One region of the Bacillus sp. V2I10 genome, then DNA from elsewhere that is predicted to be linked to it. Evidence: riboswitches for the same ligand, from Rfam matches in the RefSeq annotation. Region 1 holds a riboswitch; the other holds the start of a gene.
The links. A riboswitch is a leader RNA that binds a small molecule or an ion and turns the genes downstream of it on or off. The one in region 1 is predicted to bind S-adenosylmethionine.
Positions count from the first base shown of each region.

Region 2: it holds a riboswitch for S-adenosylmethionine, as region 1 does, so the genes downstream of both, mtnW (2,3-diketo-5-methylthiopentyl-1-phosphate enolase) here and QFZ72_RS05260 (methionine ABC transporter ATP-binding protein) in region 1, are expected to answer to the same signal.

Region 1 covers NZ_JAUSYV010000001.1:1,032,762-1,040,595, reverse strand. The annotation lists gene QFZ72_RS05295 (cysteine desulfurase) at 1-344, opposite strand, end outside; gene sufD (Fe-S cluster assembly protein SufD) at 344-1,648, opposite strand; gene sufC (Fe-S cluster assembly ATPase SufC) at 1,666-2,451, opposite strand; gene QFZ72_RS05280 (YuzK family famiily protein) at 2,634-2,801, opposite strand; gene QFZ72_RS05275 (carboxymuconolactone decarboxylase family protein) at 2,999-3,367, opposite strand; gene QFZ72_RS05270 (MetQ/NlpA family ABC transporter substrate-binding protein) at 3,539-4,372, opposite strand; gene QFZ72_RS05265 (methionine ABC transporter permease) at 4,386-5,042, opposite strand; gene QFZ72_RS05260 (methionine ABC transporter ATP-binding protein) at 5,035-6,060, opposite strand; SAM riboswitch class I at 6,228-6,339, opposite strand; partial or broken gene QFZ72_RS05255 (O-acetylhomoserine aminocarboxypropyltransferase/cysteine synthase family protein) at 6,443-7,716, opposite strand.
Region 2 covers NZ_JAUSYV010000001.1:3,958,330-3,966,163, forward strand. The annotation lists gene QFZ72_RS20075 (catalase) at 1-1,103, opposite strand, end outside; gene cbpA (cyclic di-AMP binding protein CbpA) at 1,238-1,900, opposite strand; gene QFZ72_RS20085 (1,2-dihydroxy-3-keto-5-methylthiopentene dioxygenase) at 2,254-2,787, opposite strand; gene QFZ72_RS20090 (methylthioribulose 1-phosphate dehydratase) at 2,805-3,443, opposite strand; gene mtnX (2-hydroxy-3-keto-5-methylthiopentenyl-1-phosphate phosphatase) at 3,440-4,102, opposite strand; gene mtnW (2,3-diketo-5-methylthiopentyl-1-phosphate enolase) at 4,099-5,337, opposite strand; SAM riboswitch class I at 5,517-5,625, opposite strand; gene QFZ72_RS20105 (pyridoxal phosphate-dependent aminotransferase) at 5,707-6,879, opposite strand; gene QFZ72_RS20110 (carbon-nitrogen family hydrolase) at 6,982-7,770, shown strand.

The sequences.
Region 1 (7,834 bases):
ACAATCTCATCGCCAGCTTGAAGATTTGCACGTCCATAGCTTGCAGCTACTGTATTCAATGCAGTTGTAGCGCCGCGTGTGAAAATGATTTCTTCTGCAGACTGAGCATTTATAAACTTCCTTACCTTTTCGCGTGCTCCCTCGTAGCCATCTGTAGCTTTGGTGCCCAGTGTATGAACTCCGCGATGGACGTTGGAATTATATTCTCTATAGTAGCGGTCCAGCGCTTCAATGACCGGCAGCGGCTTCTGAGAAGTCGCTGCACTGTCAAGATAAACAAGATTCTGTCCATTTACTTGCTGATCCAAAATCGGGAAGAGTGAACGGATATCTTGGATATTCATTACTTAACTTTCCTTTCAATGACCTCAACAAGCTGTTTCTTAACGCCTTCGATTGGAAGTACTCTTACAACCGGCGCAAGGAAGCCGTGAATGACAAGACGCTCTGCCTCAACTTTAGGAATGCCTCGGCTCATCAAGTAATACAATTGAAGCGGATCAACGCGGCCAACAGACGCAGCATGTCCAGCCGTTACATCGTCCTCGTCAATTAATAGAATCGGATTTGCATCTCCGCGTGCTTTTTCGCTCAGCATAAGAACTCTTGATTCCTGCTCTGCATTTGATTTAGAAGCACCATGCTCAATTTTGCCGATTCCGTTAAAGACAGATGAAGCACTGTCTTTCATTACGCCGTGCTTTAAGATGTAGCCCTCAGAATTTTTGCCGAAGTGAATCACTTTTGTTGTGAAGTTTTGAATTTGATTTCCGCGTCCGACAACAACAGATTTAGTGTCTCCATAAGAGCCGTCACCTATCAGGTTTGTTGTGTTTTCAGAAATCGTATTGCCGTCATTCATCAAACCAAGCGCCCATTCAATGCGTGCATCGCGTGCAGCAGTACCACGGCGGTTTACATAAGTAGTAACACCTTTATTCAAATGATCAACAGCACCGTAAGTAACTTTTGCATTATTGTTCGCAAATACTTCCGTTACAATGTTGAAAATCGATTCTTCCGTTTCAGTCGTTGAAATATAGTTTTCAACATAAGTGACAGAACTGTTGTCGTCTGCAACAACGATAACATGGTTGAAAAGAGTTGTTTCCGGGTTTTCATGTACATATACAGCCTGAAGAGGTGCTGTTACCTCAACGTTTTTAGGCACATATACAAATACTCCACCGTTCATAAGAGCTGCATGAAGTGCTGTTAATCGATGCTCATCAACTTTCACGCCTTCAGTCATGAAGTATTTTTGCACAAGCTCAGAATGTTCGCGGACAGCCGTATGAATATCAGTGAAGATTACGCCCTGATCTTTCAAATCCTGAGAAAGAGATGTATAAGCAGGCGTTGTGTCTAATTGGATATAAAGATTTTTGTTCTCATCTTCAAGATCAATTAAAGCTTTTACTTCATCACTTAAATCATTAAGGGATGCTAAAGCTTTGCTTTTAACTGAGTGTGTTTGGAATTGTGTGAAATTCCACTTATCAATTTTCGTTTTATCCGGTCTTGGCATTGAAAGGTCTTCAGCTTTTTCAAGAGCTTGTAAGCGCAGTTCTTTAAGCCATTCCGGTTCACCGAGTTCATTTGAGAAACCCGTGACATAGTCGTGGTTGAATTTCGTCTCTACTGTCATCTTAATCCCCCTAACGCTTACGCTTCTTGACCAACAGTTTCGTCTTCGATGCCAAGCTCTTGTTTAATCCAGTCATAGCCTTCTGATTCTAAACGCTGAGAAAGCTCAGGACCGCCTGATTTTACGATGCGTCCCTGCATCATTACGTGTACATGATCAGGTGTGATGTAGTTTAACAGGCGCTGATAGTGAGTGATGATCAGGCAGCCGAAATCCTCGTTGCGCATTTGGTTAATGCCTTTTGAAACAACTTTTAATGCATCGATGTCAAGACCTGAATCGATTTCATCAAGAATCGCGATTTTAGGCTCGATCATCATTAATTGAAGAATCTCATTGCGTTTTTTCTCTCCGCCGGAGAATCCTTCATTTAGATAACGCTGTGCCATATCAGGATCCATTTCAAGGAATTCCATGTTAGAGTCCATTTTGCGGATGAATTTCATTAAAGAAATTTCCTGTCCTTCTTCTTTGCGTGCATTGATAGAAGAACGAAGGAAGTCAGCATTTGTTACTCCGCTGATTTCGCTTGGATATTGCATCGCTAAGAATAGACCTGCACGTCCGCGCTCATCTACTTCCATCTCAAGAACATCTTCACCATCAAGAGTGATGCTTCCTTGTGTTACTTCATATTTAGGGTGCCCCATGATCGCAGATGATAGTGTGGATTTACCAGTACCATTTGGTCCCATGATTGCGTGGAATTCTCCGCCTTTTATTTCAAGGTTTACACCTTTTAAAATTTCTTTCCCGTCAATTTCAACATGTAAATCTTTAATAACTAAAGTAGAACCTGCCATAAATAACTATACCTCCAATAATCTATAAGATCTCAATTTAATCATTCTCATTTTATTCTCATTCTAATTTTATAACAAATGAAATGTGAATACAACTTTTTCGGTAGCTTCTCTAAAAGGGCCGGATTTATTTATAACTCAAAAAGAATCAGCCAGTGACTGATTCCTTTCGGATTGGTATATTAATTCATTTTACGGTCTAATACTGCGAATAGCTGTTTGCTTTGCTGATAATCTTTTTCACGATTCTTTTCTACTTCCATACGCTTTTCATGGTTTCTGCTGTACACTGCATATCCCATTTTATGAGACTGCATTAAGGCTTTTTCCATTTCAGTTGTGTATTTCAAATCAAGCTTTTGCTGACTTGCGTAGATAATGAATCATCCTTTCAAGTTTTATCAACTAGTACTGTTACATGATAACACCTGATCAAATCAGCCTCAATCATCATATAGAAGGATATGAAAGGATCGTGGTTCTTCATATCGGATTTCAGCATTTAAGACACAGTTCTTATATAAATACTCCAATATACTCGAGTATGCTATTGCTTATGCTGATTTAATTCTGTGATGCACTCTTGTACTAAGGTAACGGATTGACTCATTGCCGCTCCTCCGCCAAAAGCAGCTGTTACTCCAACTGTTTCTAGAATTTCCTGTTCGCTTGCCCCTTGATCTAAGCAGCCTTTTGTATGATAAATAATACAATACTCATCTTGTGAATAGATGCTTATGCCAAGTGCAATCAACTGCTTTTCTTTTTGGGAAAGTGTTCCTTCTTTAAAACATTCTTCAGTGAATTCATTATAAAGATGTGCAAGCTCAGGCATTTTCTCTGTAAAAACTCCCAGACCTTCTTTGTAATTATGCAAAGCGGCTTCGCTTATATTTCTCGCTTCAAAATGCTGCATCAATTTTCAGCTCCATTCCTGATAGTAATCACCGTTAGTATGCAAAACATTCAGGAGATGTATGCGTAAAAAGAGTTTTTCGGGGAGTGTTTATTCCTAATTTCTACTATATTATATTGGTATATTTCAGATAAAAAAGAGAGCACCAAATTTCGGGTGCTCTCTTGCTATTTATTCTCCGTCAACAGGTACTACTGCACCTTCATATTTTTCTTCAATAAATGATTGAATTTCTTTTGAATGAAGCACTTCAACTAAAGCTTTAATTTCTTCTTTGTTTTCGTCGCCTTTGCGGACTGTGATGATGTTTACATATGGTGATTCTGAACCTTCAAGTGCAATCGCATCTTTTTGAGGATTGAGCCCTGCACCAATTGCATAGTTCGTATTAATTAAAACAGCATCGCCTTCATCGTTGTTATAAGCCTGCGGAAGAATGCTTGCTTCTACATCTGCTTTGAATTTTAGATTTTTATTGTTTTCATCGATATCATCAATTGTTGCAGTTGTTTTATCGACACCTTCTTTAATCGTGATTAAGCCTTCGCTTTCAAGCAATGAAAGCATACGGCCATGGTCAGCTACTGAATTACTCATGATAATTGTGCCGCCCTCTGGGATATCTTCTAATGATTTATGTTTTTTAGAATACACACCAATTGGCTCGATATGGATGCCGCCTGCATTAACAAAGTCGTAATCTTTATTTTCAGCCATTTGAGACTCTAAATATGGGATATGCTGAAAGTAGTTGGCATCAATTTCTTTACTTGCGAGAGATTTATTCGGCAGGATATAATCCTGGAACGGTACGATATCAAGCTCAATGCCTTTTTCCTCAAGCAAAGGCTGTGCTTCCTCCAGAATTTCCGCATGCGGGACATTTGAAGCTCCGATTTTCAGCGTTTTTGTTTCTTCTCCTTCGCCATTTCCGCCTCCAGTACCACATGCAGCAAGAGCGAAAGCAGATGTTGCGAATACAGCACTTAACAATAATTTCTTCATATAAATTTCCTCCCTAACGTTTATCTAATTTTGATGTTATAAAGTCTCCAATAAATTGGATGATAAATACAATGACTAATATCAAGATTGTCGCAATCATTGTTACAGCATTATTATTCCGCTGAAAGCCTTCAAGAAATGCAAGATTTCCTAATCCTCCGGCGCCGACTACCCCTGCCATGGCTGTATAGCCGACAAGTGCAATAGCGGTTACGGTAATACCGGAGATAAGCGCAGGAGATGATTCAGGTATTAACACCTTCCAAATGATCGTTGATGTTTTTGCACCCATCGATCTTGCAGCCTCAATGACTCCTTTATCTATTTCTCGAAGAGCAATTTCAACCATCCGCCCGTAAAATGGTGCAGCGCCGATAATTAAAGCCGGCAATGCTGCTTTTGCACCAAGGAACGTATCTAAAATGGCCTTTGTAAAAGGAATCAGCAAAATGATAAGAAGAATAAACGGAATCGACCGGAAAATATTCACGAATGCAGATATAATGATATTTACCGGTTTATTTTCCCAAATTCCGCCTCTGGAAGTTAAGAATAACAGCAGCCCGAGTATAATGCCCAAGACAAATGTTGCAGCCACGGAGAATCCTGTCATGAATAAGGTTTCACTTGTAGCTTCCCATACATTTTCCCATCTCACATTCTCAAACATTCGCAATCACCTCCGCTTCTACTTCTTGAGTGCGGATAAATGCCATTGCCTTATCCAGCTCTTCAGGCTGCCCGTCCATATGAATGAACAAGGTTCCATATGATCCGCTTTGAGTTTGCGATATTTTCCCTTGAAGGATGTTTACTTCAATCGGATGGTTTCGTATAAGATTCGTAATGAGCGGACTTTCTGTTGACTCCCCCACAAATGTCATCTGAATAACCATGCCGTGTTTGTATTTTTCAAGAATCAATTCCATCGTTTCCTGTGTATCATCATGCTCTGTAATTTGTTTCACAAAGCGCTTAGTAATAGACTGCTGCGGTTTTTTGAATACATCGAGCACTTCACCCTGCTCAACAATGTTTCCGTTTTCCATAACGGCAACACGATGGCAGATTTTACGAATCACATGCATTTCATGTGTAATCAGGACAATGGTCAAACCCAGTCTTTCGTTAATATCCACCAGCAGTTCAAGAATTGAATCTGTTGTTTGCGGGTCCAATGCTGATGTTGCTTCATCACAAAGCAATACTTTTGGATTATTCGCAAGAGCTCTTGCAATGCCGACACGCTGTTTTTGTCCCCCGCTCAGCTGGGATGGATATGCATCTTCCCGCCCTTCCAGCCCAACAAGCTTAATCAGCTCTTCCACACGTTTCATCCGCTGCTCTTTTTTCACTCCGGCGATTTCTAATGGAAACGAAATATTTTCCCGGACCGTTCTTGACCAAAGGAGATTAAAATGCTGAAAGATCATGCTTATTTCGTGTCTTGCCTTTCTCAGCTCATCTCCACGGATTTTATCGATCTTTCTTCCCGCTACTTGAATGGAACCGCCTGTGGGCTTTTCAAGTCCGTTCAGCAATCTGATCAGTGAGCTTTTTCCCGCACCGCTATAACCGATAATTCCGAAAATTTCACCTTGATTTATATTCAAGTCAACCGAATCAACCGCGGTAACATTTCCGCTTTTTGATTGAAAGACTTTTTTGACATCTTTTAACGTAATCATGACTTCACCTTCTTCCAAAATTCCACTCACTATCATTTTGCACGAAATGCGTCAGGTTCATGTTTTTTATTAAGAAAAGCGGAACCACTGTTCCCCTTTAACTTAAAGAAAACAAAAATGCCTTTCTGCATAAATGAGCAGAAAGGCATATCTATAGAAGAACCTTTCTCTCATCTTTCAAAACTGAATAACAGCTTTGAGTGAATTGGCACCTTTTCAATAAAATTGACGGTTGCCGGGCTTCGCAGGGCACTTTCCCTCCACCTCTCTGGATAAGAGACTTACAATTTATTTAATTAGTTTACTTTTAAATTCAGTGAGTTAGTAGTACGAGTGTGATTTTATCATGTGCCAAAAGACGGTGTCAACCAAAAGTTTTTTATTAATTCGAAAAGACGGATGATTCAATTAATGATTTCACACCCGTTGCTTGTTCAATTGCCTGTTCAAGATCCTCCAGAAGGTCATCTATATGTTCAATCCCAACAGACAATCGAATTAAGTTTTCAGTTACTCCTGATTTTTTCAGGCCTTCTGTATCCAGCTGCTGATGTGTAGTGCTGGCAGGATGAATGATCAGGCTTTTGGCATCTCCGACATTTGCTACATGCGACCATAGGTTAACAGAATTAATCACCTTTGCGCCTGCTGCACGGCCGCCATCAATGCCGAACACTACAACCGCTCCTGCCCCTTCAGCTAAATATTTATCTGCCAGGGCCTTGTCAGGGTGCTGTTCATCTTCAGGGTACAGCACCCATTTAACTGCAGAATGCTCATTTAAATACTCAACCACTTTTCTCGTATTAAAAATATGTTCTTTCATTCTTACATGAAGTGTTTCTACTTCAAGAGTAAATTGAAATGCATTAAGAGGACTGATAGCAGGCCCTAAATCCCTGAGGAGCTGAACTCGGGCTTTTACAATAAAGGCTGCCTCCGGCAATGCTTCTGCATATACAAGATTGTGATAGCTTGGATCTGGAGTCGTAAAGCCCGGAAACTTATCGCTGTTCCAATCAAACTTTCCTCCGTCTACGATAATTCCTCCGAGGGTCGTGCCATTTCCAAGCAGCCATTTGGTGGCAGAGTGAATGACAATATCTGCTCCATGTTCGATCGGCCTGCATAAATAAGGAGTTGCAAGGTGTTATCAATAATTAATGGGATACCGGCTTCATGAGCGATTTTTGCAGCTGCCTCTATATCAAGTACCTGCAGACTTGGATTGCCAATCGTTTCTGCAAAAATGGCCTTTGTTTTAGGCGATATGGCATCCCTGATATTCTCAGGATCATCCGCATTTACAAACTTAGTCTGTATACCGTACTTAGGCAATGTGGTTTGAAAGAGGTTGTAGGTCCCACCGTATAGGCTTGAGGCAGAGACAATCTCATCCCCTGTTCCGGCAATATTTAATATGGCAAGCGTTATCGCTGCCATGCCGCTTGCTACAGCAAGACTTCCTACGCCCCCTTCTAATTGGGAAACTCTTTCTTCAAAAACCGTTGAGGTAGGATTATGTATCCGGGTATAAATGTAACCCTGCTCTTTTAAGGCAAATAAATCCGATGCATGTTCCGTGTCATTAAAAACATAGGCGTTAGACTGATAAATCGGCACAGCCCGGGCTCCTGTTGCAGGATCCTTCTGCAGACCCCCATGTACATTTAACGTCTCAAGCCGAACTTATTTTGTCCCATATTTCCCATCCCCTTTTTCATTTATTCATATAAAAAAACCCCTTCAAAGAAGAGGCTGAATCACCATATCT
Region 2 (7,834 bases), 2.9 Mb from region 1:
TAGTTTGTTCCGACACGGTATCGCTGTGTATCTGAATAGGAGAAGGTTCTTCCCTGCAGCAGCTTGTCATCTGAAAAATCAAGTCCATCCACCAGGACGCCCGTCCCAAATGATGCCTGTTCTACTTCGGAAAAGTAATTTTCCGGATTCTTGTTTAACACCATTTTGCCGACTGGCAAGAAAGGAAACTCCTCTTTGGGCCATAGCTTTGTCGGATCTAATGGATCAAAGTCGAGCTCAGGATGTTCATCATCACTCATTATCTGAACACACAGCTCCCATTCAGGATAGTCTCCTTTTTCAATTGCTTCGTATAAATCCTGTGTAGCATGGCTCGTATTTTTTGCCTGAATGACTTCAGCTTCTTTTTGTGTGAGATTTTTAATTTTTTGATTGATAGGTTCCCAATGATATTTAATTAGAACTGCCTCTCCATTTTTATTCACCCATTTATATGTATTTACTCCTGAGCCCTGCATCTGCCGGTAATTAGCAGGTATTCCCCATGGTGAAAAGACAAACGTGATCATATGTATGGCTTCTGGAGATTGTGAAACAAAATCAAACATCCGCTCCGGATCCGTCAGATTAGAAACAGGGTCTGGTTTAAACGCATGAATCATATCAGGGAATTTCAAAGGATCGCGGATAAAAAATATTTTTAAATTGTTCCCGACAAGATCCCAGTTTCCATCTTCTGTGTAGAATTTAACCGCAAATCCTCTTGGATCACGGGCAGTTTCAGTAGATTCCCTTGCTCCTACTACTGTTGAAAAACGGATAAATAAAGGTGTTTTTTTACCCTTTTCTTGAAACAATTTCGCCCGGGTATATTTTGACACATGCTCGTCACCAGCTTTTCCATATGCTTCAAAATATCCATGGGCACCTGCTCCCCGGGCATGTACCACTCTTTCAGGTATCCGTTCTCTGTCAAAGTGCGAAATTTTTTCTAAAAAGTCATAATTCTCAAGTGTTGTCGGACCCCTATTGCCGACCGTTCTTACATTTTGATTGTCTGTAACAGGATGTCCCTGACGATTTGTTAAGGTATCATCATGTTCTCCTGTTCCAGGTTTCTTGCTGTTTTTATCATTGTTCACTCTTCATCCTCCTTGCCATTTTAAACATACATCTACCATTTATGTCCAATATTAAAAGGCATAAACAACTTTATTGGCAAAGAAAAACAGCAGATCGAATAGCTCGGCCTGCTGTTTTTTAGATGACATTCCTTTTACTTTGTCAATACTTTTTCTCTGAGATTCACATCATCAACTGACGTTACCCGGAAATCTTTTTCTTCTAGCTTCTTAATTATTTTATTCAGCTTTTTCTCAGAAACGTCATGAGAGAGGTTGATGATGATTCTTCTTAAATATGTATCGCCATTATCGAGCGTCAGAAGTCCTTCGATGTTCACATCTTTAATCGTTGAGACAAGATCCTTAATCACTCCTTTATGCTCTTTCGTGCCGACTGTCAGAATATAGCCGCCTGTCTTCATGCCAAACGAATCCTCAAGTACATCCATGACATTACCGTGCGTAATAATGCCTGAAAATTCCTCTTTATCATTCAGCACCGCTAAAAATGGAAGACGTCTGATAGTAAGGAATGTCTTAAAGAAAGAATCCTCTTCATAAACAAACGCATCCTGATCCTGAATTAGAGCCTCGATCGAATCCTCATCATTGCCCTGCTTTTCTACATAATGATCAAGGAGATCAACTTTATAGATTAAGCCGGCAAACGCTGTGCCATTCTCTCTAAGCACGGGAATACTCCGGTACCCTGACTCCCTCAGCAATTCATAAGCTTCCTTTACTGTGCTTTCCGCCTTGCAGTACCTGACATCCTCTTTTTTCACGAAATTGTAGCGAATCTTCCTCTTTCCAATCCTCCCTTTTATGCTTATTTATTGTTGAAAATTTACCATAGAAACATCAGAGAGTTATGCCGGTTTTGCTGATTTTTCTGGCATCCAGCTGAGGGATTTTAGGGCTGTTACTTGCAGATTTAAGATTATCGATTGGATTCATATTGTGCTCGCTTCACAAGGTTTTCTCCTCTTCACCCAAATTATTTGCTGCCGAAATCATAGAATGAAGCATTCTGTGCGTAAATTCGTTTTTCTGTGCTCTCTTTCAGCTGATTTCATATTCGGGTCATTCATTCTTGTTCTGCTGGCTAAAACCTTTTATTTTCAGAATAAATAAACCTCTTCACCATCAAGGTGAAGAGGTTTTGCAATTATGCCTGCTGCTCTTCTTTTTCGTAGATCGGCACCCAGCCTTCAGATGTAACGAAAATGCGGACTGCGACAACTTTGCGGTCCTCCTGAAGAGTAAAATAGTGGCGAATGTTTGGCGGTACGGAGATTAAGTCGCCAGGGTTGAGTTCAACATCAAAAAACGAGCCGTCTTTTCCCTGAATGATGAATATGCCGTGGCCGCTGACGATGAAGCGTACTTCGTCATCTGTGTGATGATGCTCCTGCTTAAAATTTTTCAATAGTTGATCAAGATTCGGCGTCCTGTCAGATAGAGAGATGACATCCTGAGCCTTGTAACCGCGTCGCTCTGAGATGTTCGCGATTTCATCCTTGAATACTTGCAGAATTTCCTCTTTTTGCTCATCAGAAAGACTGTAATTCTCTCTTAAAGCTTCCGGCAGCTTCTCGATATCCCAGTGCTCATAGATGACTTCCTGAGACTCAAGAAAGGCAGCAACCTCCTTTTGATCCGCGATTCTTTCATTTGTTTCCTGTAATCGTATCGTTGCCATTATATTTCCTCCTATTGTTAAGCTCTTATTGTGAGCAATTTAGCTTGTTTTAAAGATAGGACTTTTAAATGATAGGAAAATAGAAATTCACATGCTTCCAGGATTTTTTTGGCTTCGAAAGCATCTTTGCCCCAAACGGTAATGCCATGATTGCGGATCAAAACAGCACCGGAGTTTCCGGTCACATACTTGCCAAAGTCAGCTGCGAGAGCAGGTATATGAGCCGCATTTTCAATAATTGGAATATGCCACTCTGCATCTTCTTCCCAAAGTCCAAATGCTTTAATGATTTCCTGTCCTTTAAACGTAACGCCGCCGTCATCGCCGTAGAGCTCAGAGATGACATTGTTATCAACAGTATGGACGTGGAGGCTGCAGCCTGCGTTCGTACGATTATAGATTTCTACATGAAGCAGGGTTTCAGCAGAAGGCTTCAGTTTTGTTTCTTCAAGGGCTTCTCCATCCTGATCGACCAATAGGAAATCTTCATTCGTCTCAATCCGTTTATCCTTACCGCTTGAAGTCACTAAAAACGAGAGCGGCTCTGTTTTTACCTTAATCGCCAGGTTTCCGCTTGTACCTGGAAACCAATCCCTCTCAGCAAGCTCGCGTTTAACCGCGGCAAGCTCGCTCCAGCGCTGATTTAAAAGACTCATGATACCGCCTCCTGCTTTTTCTTAAGTCCATCTATTACATCAAAGAACGTAGTAAATTCCTGATGCGGAAGGTTCAAAGACTTGCATTTTCCAAGAAGAAAATCTCTTGCAAACACAAAGTCTGCAAGTTTTGAAGCCTCTAAATCAGTAACAGAATCACCAATGACAATGACTTCCTGATCTGGATCCGCAAGCTTCCTGATTAAACTCGGCTTGCAGCAGCCACAGTCATTGCTGCACTGATCATCACATGAGTTTGGCCATAAGATTTCAATTGCCTGACCGCTGAAATCACCTTCATTGCAGTAAACGCGGCTCCTGTCAACCAAGCCATTCAACAATGGGTGGACAAAAAAATCAATGCCTCCGCTTACGATATACAAAGGGATTTCTTCCTCCTCCGTAAATTGAACAAATTCACGGAATCCATCGCGAAGCTGAGCCGTAAAAAGCAAGTATTGAATAATATCATATTTCAGTTCAGCTGGAATCAGCTGAAACATTTTCCCTACTCCTGCTCGGACAGAAATCCGCTGGCTTAATACATCATCCTTCAAAGCGTTCCACTCTGGCGGAGCAAACTTCTTCATAATAGCAATAATGTTGTCAGTATTTGTGATTGTTCCGTCGAAATCACAGATGATAATCGGCTTGCTCATTTGCTCACTTCCACCTGCCCCCAAAGATCCAGCGCGATTCTCAAATCGGCATTTTCATTTGCTTTTTCAGTCAAGGAGATGCCTTGTAATGCCGCATCGATCGCTGCACGGAAAGCTTTTCCGCCTGCAGCAGCGCCGTTTGGATGTCCGTGGACACCTCCGCCTGCGTTAATCACGCTATCTAACCCGAAATCCTGAATTAAGATAGGGACGAGTCCTGGATGAATCCCTGCTGAAGGCACAGGGAATGTTTCCTTCAGCAGCACGTTTTCTTTACAAGCTGCACCTATGGAAAGGGCCGCTTCCCGCTCAAGCGCAACACTTCCATATGGCGATGGAAACAGAGAAAAATCGGCTCCGCTGTATCTCAGCAATTTTCCGAGTAAAAGAGAATGAGAGATTCCATAAAGTGAGGATGACGCTAATGCACCGCTGACAGCGGGATGAGCCATAAGCGGAATGTTGATGTCTTTGTCCTCTGCCAGGCTTTGAAGCACGTCAAGGCCGTAGGCAAAAACATTAAGCAATAGGGCATCTGCTCCAAGCTCTGCCGCACGCTTTGCTTTTTCTTTTAAATCATACGTTTTTCCTGATAAATGAACCGCGTACATCGCCTTATGACCGGTCTGCTCATAAACCTCGCTTAACACTTCTTTTCCGGCAGTAATCCGCTGTTCAAAAGGCGTCAGCGGATTTTCAAAAAGAATTTCATCGTCTTTCACCAAATCAACCCCGCCAAGCACCTGATCTTTAAGCTGATTCTTTAAAAAAGCGAGATCACGTCCGATGACTCCTTTAAAAATACTCATAAGCAAAGGTCTGTCATATACACCAAGTTTTTCACGAATGCCGCTGATGCCGAATTTAGGACCTTGAAACTCAGCAAGAATATTTTCTGAAAAATCCAGGTCCTGAAGCTTTACTTCGCCGTCAAGAGACAGCTTTCCAAACACAGTCGCAAGAATCGCAGGCAAATCATGGCTGAAATTTACTCCAGGGTAAAAAATTTTGACGATGCCTTTTTTGACGCGTTTGTTTAAAAAAGCTGAGACCTTATCATCAGACTCAAATTCTTCTACGGAGATGACCTTCCCTTTGTGCTGCTGCAATTGTATCTGCGTAAGTTCCGGAAGATCCGTCCATGACCCAACGGTTAAGCCAAGGGCAATCCCTTCTGCTTTTTTTTCTAAGTTTTTTTCATCATGGATGAGATAGGTTGCTGTAATGCCGCTCATGTTTGTACCGCCTTCCATAACAATATTAGAAATGCGCAAGCGCCCGTTTAGATTAAGGCATGGCCGAGGAGTTGGGCGACACTTCTTGCCATCAATGCGCAAACTTTTATACTTTCGTAATCAATAAAAAAGGCCCCTTTCCGCTAATCGAAAAGAGACCTTATCTAACTTGGCTAAGATCCTTATCTATCAGCGAATGCTGCAAGATTTAGCACCGTGCTTAAACCTTGGTTTAAGTCGGTTGCCGGGCTTCATCGGGCTAGTCCCTCCACCTGCTCTTGATAAGAATGGCTTATTTATTTTATGTTCTGAATAACCTGAAATTAATTTGGATTATGACAGTTTTTCAAAAGACTGTCAACCGCCATTTCAAAATAAATTCAAAGATTTTATCCGTTTTGCTGCTTCTCTCAGTCTTTCTTCTGAGGTTAAAAGTCCTGCCCTTACATAGCCTTCTCCGAACTTCCCAAAACCTACACCAGGCGCAACACAGACATGTGCGTGCAGGAGGAGATACTCGGCAAAGGATTCTGAAGTATAGCCTGCAGGAACAGGCAGCCAGGCAAAAAATGATCCCGGCGGCGCTTCAACCTGCCAGCCAATTTCGTTCAGAGCAGTGATGAATGCATGGCGTCTGCTTTCATACCGCTCAACCAATTCATCCACACAGGTCTGTGATTCAAGCAGGGCAGCTGCAGCAGCTTCCTGGACAGCGCTGAACACACTGACAAACATGTGATCCTGAAACAGGTTAATCGCTTCAATGACACTTTCATTGCCTATCGCAAAGCCAATCCTCCAGCCCGCCATATTATACGTCTTCGAGAGCGTATAGATTTCAATCCCAGTCTCTTTCGCTCCTTCAACTTCCAAAAAACTGACAGGTTTCTTTCCGTCATATCCAATGGCGCCATAGGCAAAATCATGGACAACACAAATTTCATTTTCTTTTGCAAACGCGACTGTTTCTTCAAAGAATTCTTTTGAAGCAACAGCACCAGTCGGGTTGTTCGGGTAATTCAAAAACATAAGCTTTGCCTGTTTCTTCGCTTCTTCTGAAAGTTGCCCATAATCCGGCAAAAACTGATTATCTTTTACCAGCGGCATAAATTCCATTCTTGCCCGGGCAAGCTCTACCCCAGACCAATAGTCAGGATATCCGGGATCCGGCACGAGAACTAAATCATCCGGGTCCAGCAAACATTGCGGAATTTCAACAAGCCCCGCTTTTCCGCCAAACAAAATGGCCACTTCTTTGTCAGCATTAAGTGTTACACCATACTCCCGCTTGTAAAATTCCGTAATTGCCTCTTTAAGAAATTTCTGTCCGCGGAACGGGGAATATTTGTGATAGTCCGGATTTTCTGCCGCCTCTTGAAGAGCCTTAACAATATGAGGCGGTGTTGGCTGATCAGGATTCCCCTGTCCAAGATTAATAACGTCATGTCCCGCTTCGATACTTGCATTCACTCTTCCTACAAGACTTGCAAAAAACTGCTTTGGAAGCTTATTTAATAACTGTGATTGATTGAAGTTTTTCATGTTTTACACCTTCTCAAAAAATTCTTGAAATTCTAGTGAAAAATCATATATTGTTAGAGTCAGCTTGTAAAGAAAAAATTTTCGAGGCGGAGATGACGATTGATGAATCCAAAAGTGGCATGCCTGCAAATAGACCTTGTTTTTGGTGATCCTGAAGCAAATATTGAAACGGCAAAAAAAGAAATAGAAAAAATAGCAGCATCCGAAAAACCTGACGTAATTGTTCTGCCTGAACTGTGGACAACGGGCTATGATCTAACTAGGCTCGATGAGATCGCAGACCCAAACGGCAGCAAAACAATCTCTCTAGTAAGCAGTCTGGCTAAAACATATGAAGTCAATATTGTGGCAGGTTCTGTTGCGAAAAAAACAGAGTCAGGCGTAACGAACACGATGTATGTTTTTAATCGGCAAGGCGAGCTTAACCATGAATACAGCAAGCTGCATCTTTTCAAACTGATGGATGAGCACCTGTATTTAAACGGCGGGACTGAAAATGGCCTGTTTCAGCTTGACGGTTTGCAAAGTGCAGGAGTGATTTGCTATGACATTCGATTCCCTGAATGGATCCGCGTTCATACAACACAAGGAGCTGAAATCCTTTACGTTGTGGCAGAATGGCCGCTCCCTAGACTTCATCACTGGAGATCCATGCTGATCAGCCGTGCAATTGAAAATCAATGTTTTGTTGTAGCCTGCAACCGCTCAGGCAGTGATCCGAAAAATGAATTCGCCGGTCACTCGATGATCATCGATCCGTGGGGAGAAATTTTAGCTGAGGCCGGAACTGAGCAAACCTCGCTTACAGCAGTCCTTCAGATGGAGAAAGTTAAAGAAATCAGGAAACAAATTCCTATTTTAAAAGACAGACTTCCACATTTTTACTCTTAAAAAAAGTATTGACAGTTTTTCGTCATACCTGTTAACATTCAGAACAAGTGATAAATTCCAAATT